3 regions of the Mycobacterium simiae genome follow, and region 2 is predicted to be linked to each of the others. Evidence: predicted binding sites of a transcription regulator. Region 2 holds the regulator's gene; each other region holds the start of a gene.

Region 1 (4,667 bases), 2.6 Mb from region 2:
TGGCTGCCGTGGTTCGCCGACATCGACCGGCAAATGTACTTCTTCTACGCGGCGACCATGGCTCCGTTTTTGGTCATGGCCATCGCGCTGATTTGCGGCGACATTCTCTTCCGCCCGAACCAATCGGCGGAGCGCCGGACGCTGGGACTGATCGTCGTGAGTTGCTATGTGGCGCTGGTCGTGACGAACTTCGCCTGGCTCTTCCCGATACTGACCGGGCTGCCGATCTCGCAGCAGACCTGGGACATGGAGATCTGGCTGCCCAGTTGGCGCTGAGTCCTTCCGACTCGCCTTGCCGCGAGGCTGCAACTAGCGACGGCGGTACTCGAGAAACGTGTTGCCAGTGACAGTTTCACGGATAGCCGCGACGAGCTACAGCGAGTCGCGGGCGACGGGGCAGGACATGCACCGCGGGCCGCCGCGGCCGGTGCCCAATTCGGACCCCGCGATGGTCAATACCTCGATGCCCGCGTCCCGCAGCCGGGCATTGGTCTGTACGTTGCGCTCGTAGGCCACCACGACGCCGGGGGCCAACGCCAGCGTGTTGTTGCCGTCGTCCCACTGCTCGCGTTCGGCGACCAGGGGATCCAGTCCGGTGTCAATCACGCGCAGCTTGTCGATGCCCATCGCCCTGGCGGCGGCCTCGAGGAAGGGAGCCTCGTCGCTGATGTTCACTCCGTCCTGGCCGCGCTGGAGGGTGAATGCCGAGAGGTTGTCGACGACGTTCGCGTACATCACCACGGTGTCGGTGTCGACCATCGTGCACACCGTGTCCAGGTGCATCTGAGCACGGCGTTGCGCGATAGGCACCGCGAGCACCGTGTGGGCCAGATCATCGTCGAACAGGCTGCGCGCCAACGCTTCCGCCCCGGCCGGGGTGGTCCGCTCCCCCACTCCGACCGCGATCACGCCGGGAGCGAGCAGCAACACGTCGCCGCCCTCGACGGGAGCGGTGCGCGACTCGTAGGCCCGTCGCACCCCGGTAAATCGCGGATGATGGGCATAGATCAGGTCGGTCAACGACGCCTCGCGAACCCGGGCCCGCAACGCCAGCGACGGGATCACCACCCGCGGCCCGATCCAGATCGACGAGTCCCGGGTGAACACCAGGTTGGGCAGCGGCTCGATGACGAAGTCGCCGCCGTGATGCATCCGCAGCACCAGCGACACGTCAGTCCGGGTGTCGGGCGGCAGCTCGTTGAACGTCATGCCGGCCATCAGCACATGCGCCAGCGTCGCCGGCTCCAGGCCGCGCAGGTAGGCCGACAGACTCTGGGCCAGCAGCACCCCGAGCCGGCGTGCGTCGACGGCAGCGGCCACGCCCTGCATCCGGGCCGCGCCGCTGTGCTGCAGCGCCTCGGTCAGCAGATCGGCGAGCAGCAGCACCTCCACGCCGTGGGACCGCAACAGGTCGGAGAACTGGTCGTGCTCCTCCTGAGCGCGAGCCACCCAGGGCAATCCGTCGAACAGCAGCTGGTCGTTGTTGCGCGGGTTGAGTCGCCGCAGCTCGGCGCCGGGCCGGTGCAGGATCGCCACCCGAAGCGTGCCTACCTCGGACTTGGTGCTCAGTTCAGTGACACCCACGGTTTAAACCGTAGCCGCGGCGATCGCGGTCGTCGCGTCACGCGCGAGGCTGCCTGGTGGGCCGGGCGAGTCCCGGTTGATCGAACGGATGTGCGATAGACTTCGACGGGTGGGCACCCAGGTCTCAGGGCTACAGGGCTCGCTATTCGAGCACACCGAGCGGCGCCAGCTCGGGGACGGCGCCTTCATCGAAGTCCGCGCCGGCTGGCTCAGTGACGACCCGCGCGGCGCGCAGGAGCTGTTCGACGCGCTGCTGAGCAGCATTCCGTGGCGCGCCGAGCGCCGCCAGATGTACGAGCGGGTGGTCGACGTGCCGCGGCTGGTGTGCTTCTACGACCTGGCCGTCGAGGAGCCACCCCATCCCCTGCTGGCGCGGATGCGGCGGCGACTCAACGACATCTACGCGGGTGAGCTCGGCGAGCCGTTCACCACGATCGGCCTGTGTTGCTATCGCGACGGCTCCGACAGCGTCGCCTGGCACGGCGACACGATCGGCCGCAGCAGCGCCGAGGACACCATGGTGGCGATCGTCAGCCTGGGCGCCACCCGGATGTTTGCGATGCGCCCGCGCGGGGGCGGCCCGTCGCTGCGGTTGCCGCAGGCGCACGGCGACCTGCTGGTGATGGGCGGTTCGTGCCAGCGGACCTGGGAGCACGCCGTCCCGAAGACGAGGGCGCACAAAGGCCCGCGGGTCAGCATCCAGTTCCGGCCGCGCGACGTGCGCTGAGCGTCTCAGGTGCGGATCGCCGCGACCGCTTTTACCAGCAGGTCGCGGGCGCGCTCGGTGTCCACTTTGGCGATGGGCTGGTCGGGCACGACGAGCGGGTTGGCGATCACGATCACCTGGTAGTCGCCGAATTGCGCGGAGTAGTCGTAGAGCTCGCCGGTGCGGGTGCCGCCGGCCAACACCGCCTGCAGGACGCGGTGCACGCCCAGGGTCCGGGTGCCGTCGATGCGGGGCGCGTCGATGGTTTCCAGGCCGCCGCGCACCCCGGTCCCCGCGAACGCAACCTTGGTGCAGTCCTTGCCCGGGTCGCTGGCCGGCAGCGGCTTGGACGTTTCCACCGCGATGACCACGTAGCGGTTTCCGTTGCCCTCGGCCGACACCGCGGCCATGTTGCCCTGCACGTCCGACGGCATGTCGGGGCCGGATGCCAACTTCGCGCAGTCGGCCGGATCGAATTTCAGCCCGTCGGGCAGCTTTCGTGCCGACAACAGCTTGGGGTCGATCGCCCGTTCCGAGACGTCGGTGACCTTGAACTCGGGCCCGAAGCTCGACTTCACCTGGACGACCTTGGCGATGTCGGCGTTCGGCGCGGCGTTGTCGTTCGATGAACAGCCGGCGAGCACGCACGCCGTCGCGAGCACGCATACCAGCCTGGACACCGTGGCTAATCTACCCAACGCGCGACGTTCAGCCGCGCAACGTCGACACCGTTTTGACCAGCAAGTCGGCGGCGAATTGCGGTGCCAGCGCAGGCAACGCCGACCCGGGATCGGTGGTCAGCGTGGTGAACGCGTAGTAGCCGTCCAGGTAGGCGATGAATGTATATGCCCGCGAGTCGATTTCGGTGCCCGATTCGACCGCGGATTTGACATCGACGGCCATACCGACGGTGTCGGCGCCGTCGATGCGCGGCGGGTCGATGAGCTTGACGTGGGCGGTGGCGTGCTTGGCGGTCAGGGACCACTGGGCGCAGCTGTCGACGACGCCGCGGTCCAGCCCGACATCCGGCAAAGTCACCACGATCACATTGATGATGCCGCCCTGGCCCGAGGCGGACAGTCCCTGCGCGGTTTGCTCGCGACCCAGGCCGGGGTCGGCAAGCGCGGCGCACGACGCGGGCCGAGACGTCGCGTCCGGATCGAGACCCCAGCTCTGACGCGGCGAGGCGGTGCCCGGAATATCGCTGGTGACTTCGTAATTGGGTGGTAGGTCGCGAACGACTCGCTTGATGTTGGCGGGGTTGACGACGCTTGCGCGCGCCGATGTAGACGACGGCGCGACCGACGGCCGACGCGGCGACGGGTGGCCGCATCCGGCCGTCAGCACCGTGACCGCAACGGCAATGCAGAGCCAGCGCATGGCCCTTGGTATCACGAGACGACGGCTCAGCCGAGCGCCTCGATCACCTGGCGGGCGACGCGTCGGATCTTGTCGGCCAGGTCGCGTTTGATGTGCAGGTCGCGCCCGCGTGGGACGTCGATGATGGTAGTGATGACGCCGATATCCTCGCGCTGCCAGACCGCGCCGTGGCGGTCCATGATCGTGCGCATCGGCAGGTTATCGGAAAGCATTCGCGCGGTGAATCTTTCGACTCCGTCGACCTCTGCGGCGATCGACAGTGCGCCGATGAGAAAGCTGCCGACGCCCCGGCCCTGGTAGGCGTCGGCGACCGTGAACGCGATCTCGGCGACGGTCGGATCGTGTTCGTCGCGGACAAACCGGGCGTCGGCCACGGGATCGCTGCCGTCGGTGACGACCCAGACGAAGTGGTCGACGTAGTCGACCTCGGACAGGTAGTGCATCAAGGCCGGGGACGGTATCCGGGCGGTCATGAACCGCCGATACAGCGTCTCGCTGGAGAAATGGATGTGCCCGTGCACCGTCCGTTGGTCGTCGCCGGGCAGTACCGGGCGCAGCAGCAGGCGCGTCCCGTCGCGCATTTGGATCGGAATGGGCGTAACGAACTCGGCCAAGCGCTGGCGGACCGTGCGCAGCAGCCGGGGCATGATGCCCGGGATGTGCACCAGCCTGGTGAAGGCGTCGTTATCACCGATCCACCCGATCAGCGGTTCGGCCGTGATGACGGTCGCGATGCGACGGCTTTCCCGGAGCAGGGCGATCTCTCCGATGATCGTGCCGGCGGCGGCCTCGCCCACCGAGACGGTGCCGTCGGCGCCGACGTGTCTGATCTCGGCGGTGCCCGAGGAGATGAGCAGAAACGAGACGGCCCGCTCGCCCTGCTGCATCAAAACCTGGCCGGCCGCCGCTCGCAGCGGCTGCAGGCAGGCGGCCAATGGCTCCAAGTCATCGATGGAGCATCCTTCGAAGATGTCCATCGCGGCGAGTTCTTCCGCCC
Region 2 (4,667 bases):
ATCGCCAGCGATTGGCAAGCGAATTAGGGTATAGCGAAACAATATTCGTCAATCTGCCGATCGGTGGTTCGCCCACCGCACGCGCAGCCATCTATACGCCGCGCACCGAAATCCCGTTCGCCGGGCACCCCTGCGTCGGCGCGGCGTGGTTGCTGCGAGCCAACGGCACGCCGGTCAACACCCTTGCGGTGCCCGCCGGAATCGTGCAAGTGCATGACGACGGCGAGGTGGTGGCCGTCAGCGGTCGATCGGAATGGGCGCCGGAATTCGCCCTGCACGAATTCGACTCTGTCGATGACCTTCTGGCCCAGGATCCCGGCGAATATGCCGACAACACCGCGCATTATCTGTGGACATGGCTGGACCGGTCCGCCGGTGCGCTGCGCTCACGCATGTTCGCGGCCCATCTCGGCGTGCCCGAAGACGAGGCGACCGGCTCCGCGGCGATACGCATCACCGACCACCTCAGCCGCGACCTGAGCATCATCCAGGGCAAGGGCTCGTTACTGCAAACCACATGGAGCCCCGAGGGCTGGGTCCGCGTCGGTGGCCGGGTCGTCACCGACGGCGTGACACACCTGTAGGAAACCAGCGCGCGGGTCAGGGTTTGCGCCGCAGTACCGCGGCGAGATGATGCTGCAGGGGCTGACCGACCGCACCCATCCGCATCGAGTACGACAGTTCGTCGCCGTCGATGCGCAAGGAACGCTCCAGCGCGGAAACCTCTTTGGCGCTGGGTGTCAGCCCCACCGACGTGGTGGCCAGCTCGATATCGATCACACCGTCGCGCACCTGGTAGGAGCCGACTTCGATCTCGGTGACGCCGCTGGGGTGGGCAAGCACCAATTCGAGGCGACCGGGTTCGGGCACCCGCAGATAGCCGGTCTCGGCGTGCAGCGGCATGCCGTCGGCCACCGCCTTGGTCTTTTGCGCGTAGGCCAGAAACGGCTTGCCCACATGGGAGAACACCACCTCTTCGAGGTACTCGAAGGGCTGGATCGTCGGGTATTCACCCGCCCCACGGCCGGCCCAGGTGCCGAGCAGCGGCGCGAGCGCCTCGAGGTCCGGATGCAGGTCGGGCATCGATCAGCCGGGCGTCGATACCTTGCGGTGCTGACGCAGCGACGCGATCTCGCGTTCGAAATCCTCGGCCGAGGAAAAGGATCGGTACACCGACGCAAACCGCAGGTAGGCCACCTCGTCCAGATCGCGCAACGGCCCCAGGATCGCCAGGCCGACCTCGTGGCTAGGGACTTCGGGTGAGCCGGCGGCACGCACCGTGTCCTCGACCTGCTGGGCCAGCAGGTTCAGGGCGTCCTCGTCGACCTGGCGGCCCTGGCAGGCGCGGCGGACCCCCCGGATGACCTTTTCGCGGCTGAACGGCTCGGTAACGCCGCTACGTTTGACTACGGCCAAAACAGCGGTTTCCACGGTGGTGAACCGGCGCCCGCACTCCGGACATGATCTGCGGCGCCGAATGGCTTGGCCTTCATCGGTTTCGCGCGAATCGATCACCCGCGAGTCGGGATGGCGGCAGAACGGACAGTGCATGGGCCGCCGCTCCTTCGTTGTGCCAGCCTCTCGGCGAACACTCCGAGCGTACCCGGGTGCTCTGCCGCCCGGCCAATGCAGCTGCGGTACCCGCGCTCGCCGCGCGTCGAGCGTGGAGACGCTCTGGCGCGCAGCAGCTTTCGCCGGCGTCAGCCGACGGGCGCGATCAGCGTCTGGCCGGCGGCCAGCGCCGGGGAGCTGAGGTTGTTGAGTTGGCGGATGCGGTCGGCAACCTGGCGGACCGAGGCCGCCGGTGCCACCCGGTGCGCGAGGTCCTGCAGGGACTCGCCGGGCTCGACCTGCACGACCGACAGCCGATCCGGGACGGGAGCAGCTGCGTTGGCGGGTTCCCCGTTGGCGATCTGCCCGAGGTTGGCCATCAGGCCCAACCAGAGCGTGATGATCCCGGCCATCAACGCCAGGCCCAGCGTCGTCTTCACGGTGACCGGCCGCCGCCGGTGCGGCGCCATGGACATCGTGACGCCCGTGCCGCGGTAGCGCATCGGCGCGCCGGCCGGCCGTTCGTGGCTGTAACGAGGACGTGCGACCAGCCCGTCGACGGGGCGTCGGACGCCGCCGGTGCGCGGTGTGACTGTGTGCATGAGCGTCATGTGCGTTCCTCCGGTCGACTAAATCCTCGCTCGTGTGTTCGACACTATCGCTCGTGTGTTCGAACTCCGAACATTTGAGCGAAGCGTGTCGCACGAGCAAAACGCTAGGGCACGCCACCGACAAGTTCCGCTGGCCGCTACCACTGACATGAGCCCCAAATACCCGATCCGATCGAGAGTTACACCATTGTTATTCGCGAGGTGATGCGATTTATTCCCGCGTCGCTTCCGGGCCGGCAGACCCCGACACGCCAGTCGAACACATGTTTGATTATCGACCGGCGGGCGGCTACATTCGTCCCATGAGCGACAGCAACGACCCCGCCGCAGCCGGCCCCGCAGATCGGTTGCAATCCGTGGATTCATCGCTTACCCAGCGGCAGCGCACCATCCTCAACGTCATCCGGGAATCGGTGACCAGCCGCGGATACCCGCCGAGTATCAGGGAGATCGGCGACGCCGTCGGCCTGACGTCGACTTCCTCGGTGGCTCATCAGCTGCGCACCCTGGAACGCAAAGGTTATCTGCGCCGCGACCCCAACCGCCCGCGCGCGGTGGATGTGCGCGGCGCCGACGACGGCGCGCCTGCCGCGCCGGTCACCGAGGTCGCCGGCTCCGACACGTTGCCGGAACCCACGTTCGTGCCCGTGCTCGGGCGCATCGCGGCCGGTGGACCGATCCTGGCCGAAGAGGCCGTCGAGGACGTCTTCCCACTCCCCCGCGAGCTGGTCGGCGAGGGCACGCTGTTTCTGCTCAAAGTGGTCGGCGACTCGATGGTCGAGGCCGCGATCTGCGACGGCGACTGGGTGGTGGTGCGACAGCAGAATGTCGCCGACAACGGCGACATCGTCGCCGCGATGCTCGACGGCGAAGCGACCGTCAAGACGTTCAAGCGGGCCAACGGCCAGGTGTGGTTGATGCCGCACAACCCCGCGTTCGACCCCATTCCCGGCAACGAGGCGACCGTGCTCGGCAAGGTCGTCACCGTGATCCGCAAGGTGTAGCGACGAAGCTGCGCTGCCGACCCGACCCTAATCGGCGCGCTAGTCGGCTTTCGTGAAGCCGTTGACCAGCGCGGCCTCCTCGCTAGACAGCCAGATTTCGGCGAGGGTGTCGTGGTAGAGATCGCTGTCCGGCGTGTAGTACAACCCGAAGCGGGCGCTGGCCTTGATGGGGTAACCGTCGGGCATTTCGTACGGATCGTCGAGCGGCATGTGGATGGTGGGCCGCCCAGCCGGCCCCAGGGCCGGCGCGAAGTCGGCATCGTCGTCGGCGGCCGCGTGTCGCCCGCTTCTCGACGCCGCCGCGCCGCGCGCGCCCTCGACATCCGGAGGCGTGTGCCGCACCGCGACGTCCGGATATTCGGGTTCCGCCGCCTCCTCCTCGGCGATCGGATAACCCGGCTCGGGATACGCGGCATCCTCGTCGGCGACGGCCGGATACCCGGCCTCGGCAATAGCATCCGGATCGGCGACGTCGAGGTATTCGGTGCCGGTGCCGTGCGGATAGGCGCCCTCCGGGACGACAACTTCCTGGGCCACGTCCGGATAGCCGGCGTCCGGGGGCTCGTCGTCGTAGCCCGCCTCCCGCAGATCCTGCGCCGACACCTTGGGGATGGAATCGGTGTCGACCGTGTCCGGGTCGCGCTCGTCGGCCTCCGCCCCCGTCCACTGCCCCTCCGCTTCGGGCGACGAGCGATCGTCGTAACCCACGGCAAGTCCACCATCATCGTCCGGCTCGGCCGTTTCTGGTGAGTGCGGCCACCGAACCCGCGGCGCGTCGGCGGTCGGGCCACCTGGGTGGTCCTGTCGGTGCACGTCACCGTAGGACAGGTGCTCGGTTGTGGCGTCGGTGTATTCGGGCGGGTAATCCGATTCCCAACGCGGTTCGCCGGCGTCGTCGTAACCGCCCACATCGGCATCGCGGTCGAAACCGTAGGGGGCGGCGGCCTTACGTTCGGCGCGGTTGCGTCGCCACCGCAATGCCATGAACACCGCCAGCAGCACCAAGACCAGCAGCGGGACCAGCGCCAGCAGATACCACCAGTTGAAGGTGTACCAATTCTTGGCGTGCGGCGCCGCCACCGAACTGCTCGGCTGGTTCTGGCCGGACACCTGCAGACCGGACAACAACGGAGCCAGATTGGCCGGATCGGTGGAGAAGGTGTTCTTCGCGCGGTTCCACGAGATCTTGCCGCCGGTGAACTTCTGCGAGATCACGTCGCCGTCGACGGTCTGATCGGCGACCGGCGCGCCCAGCTTCCCGGTCGGGCCGCGCAACTTGTCCCAGGCGGCCTTCATCGCGCCGCGCACGACGAACGCACCGTGGTCAGAGGTCCAGAAGATCACCGGCTTGTCGGCCGCGGAGAACGTGACGATGCGGCTGTTCGGCCCGACGCCGCCGTCGGACTCGTTGGTGATGGGGAAACCCAGGTCGCTGCTGACCGGGCCGCCGAGCGATTCGTACTTCGCCAGGATGTTGCTCTCGACGGCGTTCGCACCGGTC
Region 3 (4,667 bases), 1.0 Mb from region 2:
CGCACGGCGGCCGCCACCTCACCGACGCGGTCGCGCGCCGCATTGCGGTAGTGCACCGCAACGCCAAAACGCTTGTGCTCCACCACGACTCCGGGAATGGCGCCGAGCCGGTCGCGCAGCTGGGCGGCCGCCTGCGCCAGCACCGGCACCGCCGCGGACGCGGCCTCGTTCTGGTGGTGGGTTCCATCGGGAGCGGTCAGTTCGAATCCGTGGCTGCCGGCGTACCAGATGCCCGGCAGCCCGACCCGCGTCGTCACGTCGGCCAGGTCGCGGCCGGACAGGATTGCCACCGGACAGCGGGCGGCCAGCCGCTGCAGCGCCGCCCCGGCCCCGGCGACCAGGTGCGCCGCGTCCGGATCGTCGACGATGTCCGACAGCGTGCCGTCGAAGTCGAAGAACACCGCCGGGTGTCTGGTGTCCAGGTCGCCGTCGAGCAGCTGGGTTGCGTCGGCGAGCTGGGACATGCGCCGGTCGCCGGTGCGGACGGTGACGTCGCCGAGATGCTGCGCGTCGATCACCAACGCGAACCCACTATCGCGAGCGGCCGCGGCTGTCGCCTCGCTGGCGGCCACGACGACGCAGCGTCCGGTCCGAATGCCAGTCATGTCGTCGGCCGGAGCGAAGGTGCCCGCGGCGACACCGGCGTCGCGCAATTGCGCGACCAACGCGGCCGGAATGGCCAGTGCGGGATCGAACAGCACCGCGTCGTGACGGCGCGGGTCGATGGTCAGCGGCTCCGGGTTGGGCACGAATCCACCTTCTCACGGTGGGTGTCCCCGTCCGGGCCGGGTCAGTGCCGGGCTCGCGCGGTCGGATGGGTCGGCGGCACGCCGCGCGGCTGCGCGCCGGCCCGGCGCTTGCGGCGATCGCTGCTGAACAACAGGACGGAGTCCTGGCTGAGCGCCGTCAAACGCGCCATCTCCCGTTCGATTCCAGCGGCGACCTGCTGGAGTTCCGGCGCCGCGTCGTATTCGGCGGTGATCCCAAAAATCAGCTCGTCGCCGTAGCTGAGCACCGCGACTCCGCTGGGCAGCTGCGAGGCCGTCGGCGGGATCGGCAGCAGGCGTTCCACCGTGGCGCCCATCAGCGCCAACCGGTGTCGCGGGCCGGGGGTGTTGGTCGCCAGCATCACCACGCCGGGCTGCGGCAACCGGCTCAGCACCAGATGAAACATCTTGACGCACAGGGCAACCGGCACCAAGCCGGTGGCCAGATCGACGATGCTGCTGTTCTGGACGGCCGGTTTGTTCAGGCTGCTGTGCACGATCCGCAGCCGCTGAACCGGGTCGGCGTGTTCGACGGGGAGGTAGGGCAGCTTTCCCGCAATGTCGTCGGCCCTGTCCAGGGTGCGCACCGAGCTCGGCCGGGGCTGTTCGCCGCGATGCAGCAGCATCGCCCGGAAACCCTCGGTAATCGCGGCGAGCGCGACGTCGTTGGTGGTCACCCGGAACTTGCCGCACACCGCGTCCACCGCGGCCAGCGGAACACGCACGGTGCCGTAGCGGCGCATCGTGACCACCGGGGCGGTCGACGACATCCGCGCCGCCGACCAGACGCTGTCGGTCAGGTTATTGGTGACCGCCAGGGCCGACTCCAGGGCCAGCTCCAGCGCATCGGCCCAGCCCCGCTTGCGTGCTGGTGCCGGATCAGGTTGGGGGACAGACGGATTGGCAAACATCCCGGCGTCGGCGTCATCGCAAAGCCGGGTCAACAGATGCGCCGCCGGGATGGTCTCGGCGAGGAGGTAGTGGACCTTGACCAGGATCGCCCACTTACCCCTCAGCCCCTCGACGACCCAGCATTCCCACGGCGGTCGGTCCGAGTCCAGGGGCCGTTCCAGGGCGTGGGCGATCACCCGGGACAGGTCGGCTTCGGCACCGGGGTGGGCAACCGCGACCCGATGCAGGTGATGGGTGAGGTCGAACTCCGGGTCGTCGGCCCACTGCCCGGCGCCGCTGAGCGGGTGCGTGTGCAACACCTGCGTGCATCGTGGTATCGCGATAATGCGTTCTGCCAAAAGGTCTTTGAGTCGACCGAAGTTGGGGGTCGGGCCGTCGACGATGGCGACCGCACCGGTCACCATGCTCGCCTGCCGATCGGGATCCGCCGCCGCGCGCCAGCCCGTATCCAGTGCCGCTGTCAGCTGTACCATCTGCAGTTCCCGCCCGTCGTCGGCTCCGTACCAGTATCTGTCGCGGCGGTGCGATCGCGGTAGGTCCTAGTCCGTTAAGACTGTGTTTAGAAGGTGAAGGCCGGTTTAACAACCGCTTCGACAACCGTGCACGTAATCGAACACACATTCGATAGACTGTTCGGATGGGTTTCAGCAACGAGCCGCGGAGTTGGGCGGAAATGGAGCGGTTGCTCGACAGCAAACCGCGGCACGCCGGCACGCCGATTGCCGAGGAGCCTGCGCCGGAGGCCCCTTGGTCGCGCAAGCGCGGAACGTACGAACCGCCGACGCAACAGCGTGGTCGTTCTGCCGCTGCGCATTGCGTTCCCTACGCCGAGCTGCACGCACATTCGGCGTACAGCTTCCTGGACGGGGCCAGCACACCCGAAGAGATGGTGGAGGAGGCCGCCCGGCTGGGTCTGCGTGCGCTGGCGCTGACCGACCACAACGGTCTGTACGGCGCCGTCCGGTTCGCCGAGGCCGCGGCCGAACTCGACGTTCCTACCGTGTTCGGTGCCGAGCTGTCGCTGTCCTCGGTTCCCCGCACCGAGACGCCGGACCCGCCCGGCCCGCATCTGCTGGTGCTGGCCCGGGGCCCGGAAGGCTACCGGCGGCTGTCGCGACAGCTGGCTGCGGCCCACCTGGCCGGCGGTGAGAAGGGCAAGTTGCGCTTCGACATCGACACGCTGACCGAGGTCGCCGGTGGGCACTGGCACATCTTGACCGGCTGCCGCAAGGGCCATGTCCGCCAAGCTCTTTCCGAGGGCGGTCCATCGGCGGCGGAGCGGGCGCTGGCCGATCTGGTGGACCGGTTCGGCGCCCAGCGGGTCAGCGTCGAGTTGACCCACCATGGTCAGCCTCTCGACGACGAACGCAACGCGGTGCTGGCCGGGATCGCGCCGCGCTTCGGGGTCGGCGTGGTCGCCACCACCGGGGCGCATTTCGCGGGGCCGTCGCGGCGGCGGCTGGCCATGGCGATGGGCGCGATTCGGGCCCGGCAGTCGCTGGATTCGGCCGCCGGGTGGTTGGCTCCGCTGGGTGGCTCGCACCTGCGATCCGGTGCGGAGATGGCCCGGCTGTTCGCGCAGGTGTCTGGTGGGGGCCGTGACGCGGTGGCCGCCGCCGCCGAGCTCGGCGAGCAGTGTGCGTTCGGGTTGGCGCTGATCGCGCCGCAGTTGCCGCCGTTCGACGTGCCCACCGGACACACCGAAGACAGCTGGCTGCGGCAATTGACGATGGCGGGGGCGCGGGAACGCTATGGGCCGCCGGAGAGCGCGCCACGCGCGTACGCCCAGATTGAACGTGAGTTGAAAGTCATTGCGCAGCTGACCTTTCCGGGCTATTTCCTGGTGGTGCACGATATCGCCCGGTTTTGCCGCCAGAACAACATCCTGTGTCAGGGCAGGGGATCGGCGGCCAACTCCGCGGTCTGTTACGCCCTCGGTGTCACCGCGGTCGATCCGGTGGTCAACGAGCTGTTGTTCGAGCGTTTCCTGTCGCCCGCCCGCGACGGTCCGCCCGACATCGACATGGACATCGAGTCGGATCAGCGCGAAAAGGTCATCCAGTACGTCTACGACAAATACGGTCGCGACTACGCCGCTCAGGTCGCCAACGTCATCACCTACCGTGGAAAGATCGCGGTGCGCGACATGGCCCGCGCCCTGGGCTTCTCGCAAGGGCAGCAGGACGCGTGGAGCAAGCAGGTCAACCACTGGAACGGGCTTGCCGACTCGCCCGATGTCGAAGGCATCCCCGAGCAGGTGGTCGACCTGGCCAACCAGATCCGGAACCTGCCGCGACACATGGGGATTCATTCCGGTGGCATGGTGATCTGTGACCGTCCGATCGCCGACGTGTGTCCCGTGGAATGGGCTCGAATGGCGAATCGCAGTGTCCTGCAGTGGGACAAAGACGACTGTGCGGCCATCGGTTTGGTGAAGTTCGACCTGCTCGGGCTGGGCATGCTCTCGGCGCTGCATTACGCGATAGATCTGGTCGCCGAACACAAGGGCATCGAGGTCGATCTGGCTCGCCTCGACCTCTCCGAGCCGGCGGTCTACGAGATGCTGTCCCGCGCCGATTCCGTCGGGGTGTTCCAGGTGGAGTCGCGCGCTCAGATGGCGACGTTGCCCCGGTTGAAGCCGCGGGTGTTCTACGACTTGGTGGTCGAGGTTGCGCTGATCCGTCCCGGGCCCATCCAGGGTGGATCGGTGCATCCCTACATCCGGCGGCGCAACGGAATCGACCCAGTCTGCTATGACCACCCATCCATGGCCCCGGCCCTGCGAAAGACGTTGGGAGTGCCCTTGTTTCAAGAGCAACTGATGCAGCTGGCGGTCGACTGCGCCGGCTTCTCCGCCGCCGAGGCCGACCAGTTGCGCCGCGCCATGGGATCCAAGCGTTCGGCCGAGCGGATGCGACGGCTACGTGACCGGTTCTACGACGGCATGCGCAGATTACATGGCGCCACCGACGAGGTGATCGACCGGAC

Evidence for each region. The regulator LexA, encoded in region 2, represses DNA repair genes until DNA is damaged. The targets are predictions, from matches to a motif close to CGAACANNTGTTCG.
Region 1: a site for LexA is predicted at 1,666-1,679, ahead of G6N33_RS17905 (alpha-ketoglutarate-dependent dioxygenase AlkB). Genes of this name have one in related genera too.
Region 3: a site for LexA is predicted at 2,290-2,303, ahead of G6N33_RS07105 (error-prone DNA polymerase). Genes of this name have one in related genera too.

Annotation. Positions count from the first base shown of each region.
Region 1 is NZ_AP022568.1:3,791,956-3,796,622, reverse strand. It holds gene G6N33_RS17915 (dolichyl-phosphate-mannose--protein mannosyltransferase) at 1-276, shown strand, start outside; gene arcA (arginine deiminase) at 373-1,584, opposite strand; gene G6N33_RS17905 (alpha-ketoglutarate-dependent dioxygenase AlkB) at 1,694-2,311, shown strand; gene G6N33_RS17900 (DUF5642 family protein) at 2,317-2,970, opposite strand; gene G6N33_RS17895 (DUF5642 family protein) at 2,999-3,670, opposite strand; gene G6N33_RS17890 (GNAT family N-acetyltransferase) at 3,697-4,667, opposite strand, start outside.
Region 2 is NZ_AP022568.1:555,584-560,250, forward strand. It holds gene G6N33_RS02515 (PhzF family phenazine biosynthesis protein) at 1-584, shown strand, start outside; gene G6N33_RS02520 (peroxynitrite isomerase) at 601-1,083, opposite strand; gene nrdR (transcriptional regulator NrdR) at 1,087-1,551, opposite strand; gene G6N33_RS02530 (LysM peptidoglycan-binding domain-containing protein) at 1,701-2,162, opposite strand; gene lexA (transcriptional repressor LexA) at 2,465-3,166, shown strand; gene G6N33_RS02540 (sunset domain-containing protein) at 3,206-4,667, opposite strand, start outside.
Region 3 is NZ_AP022568.1:1,565,071-1,569,737, reverse strand. It holds gene otsB (trehalose-phosphatase) at 1-749, opposite strand, end outside; gene G6N33_RS07110 (wax ester/triacylglycerol synthase domain-containing protein) at 791-2,152, opposite strand; gene G6N33_RS07105 (error-prone DNA polymerase) at 2,317-4,667, shown strand, end outside.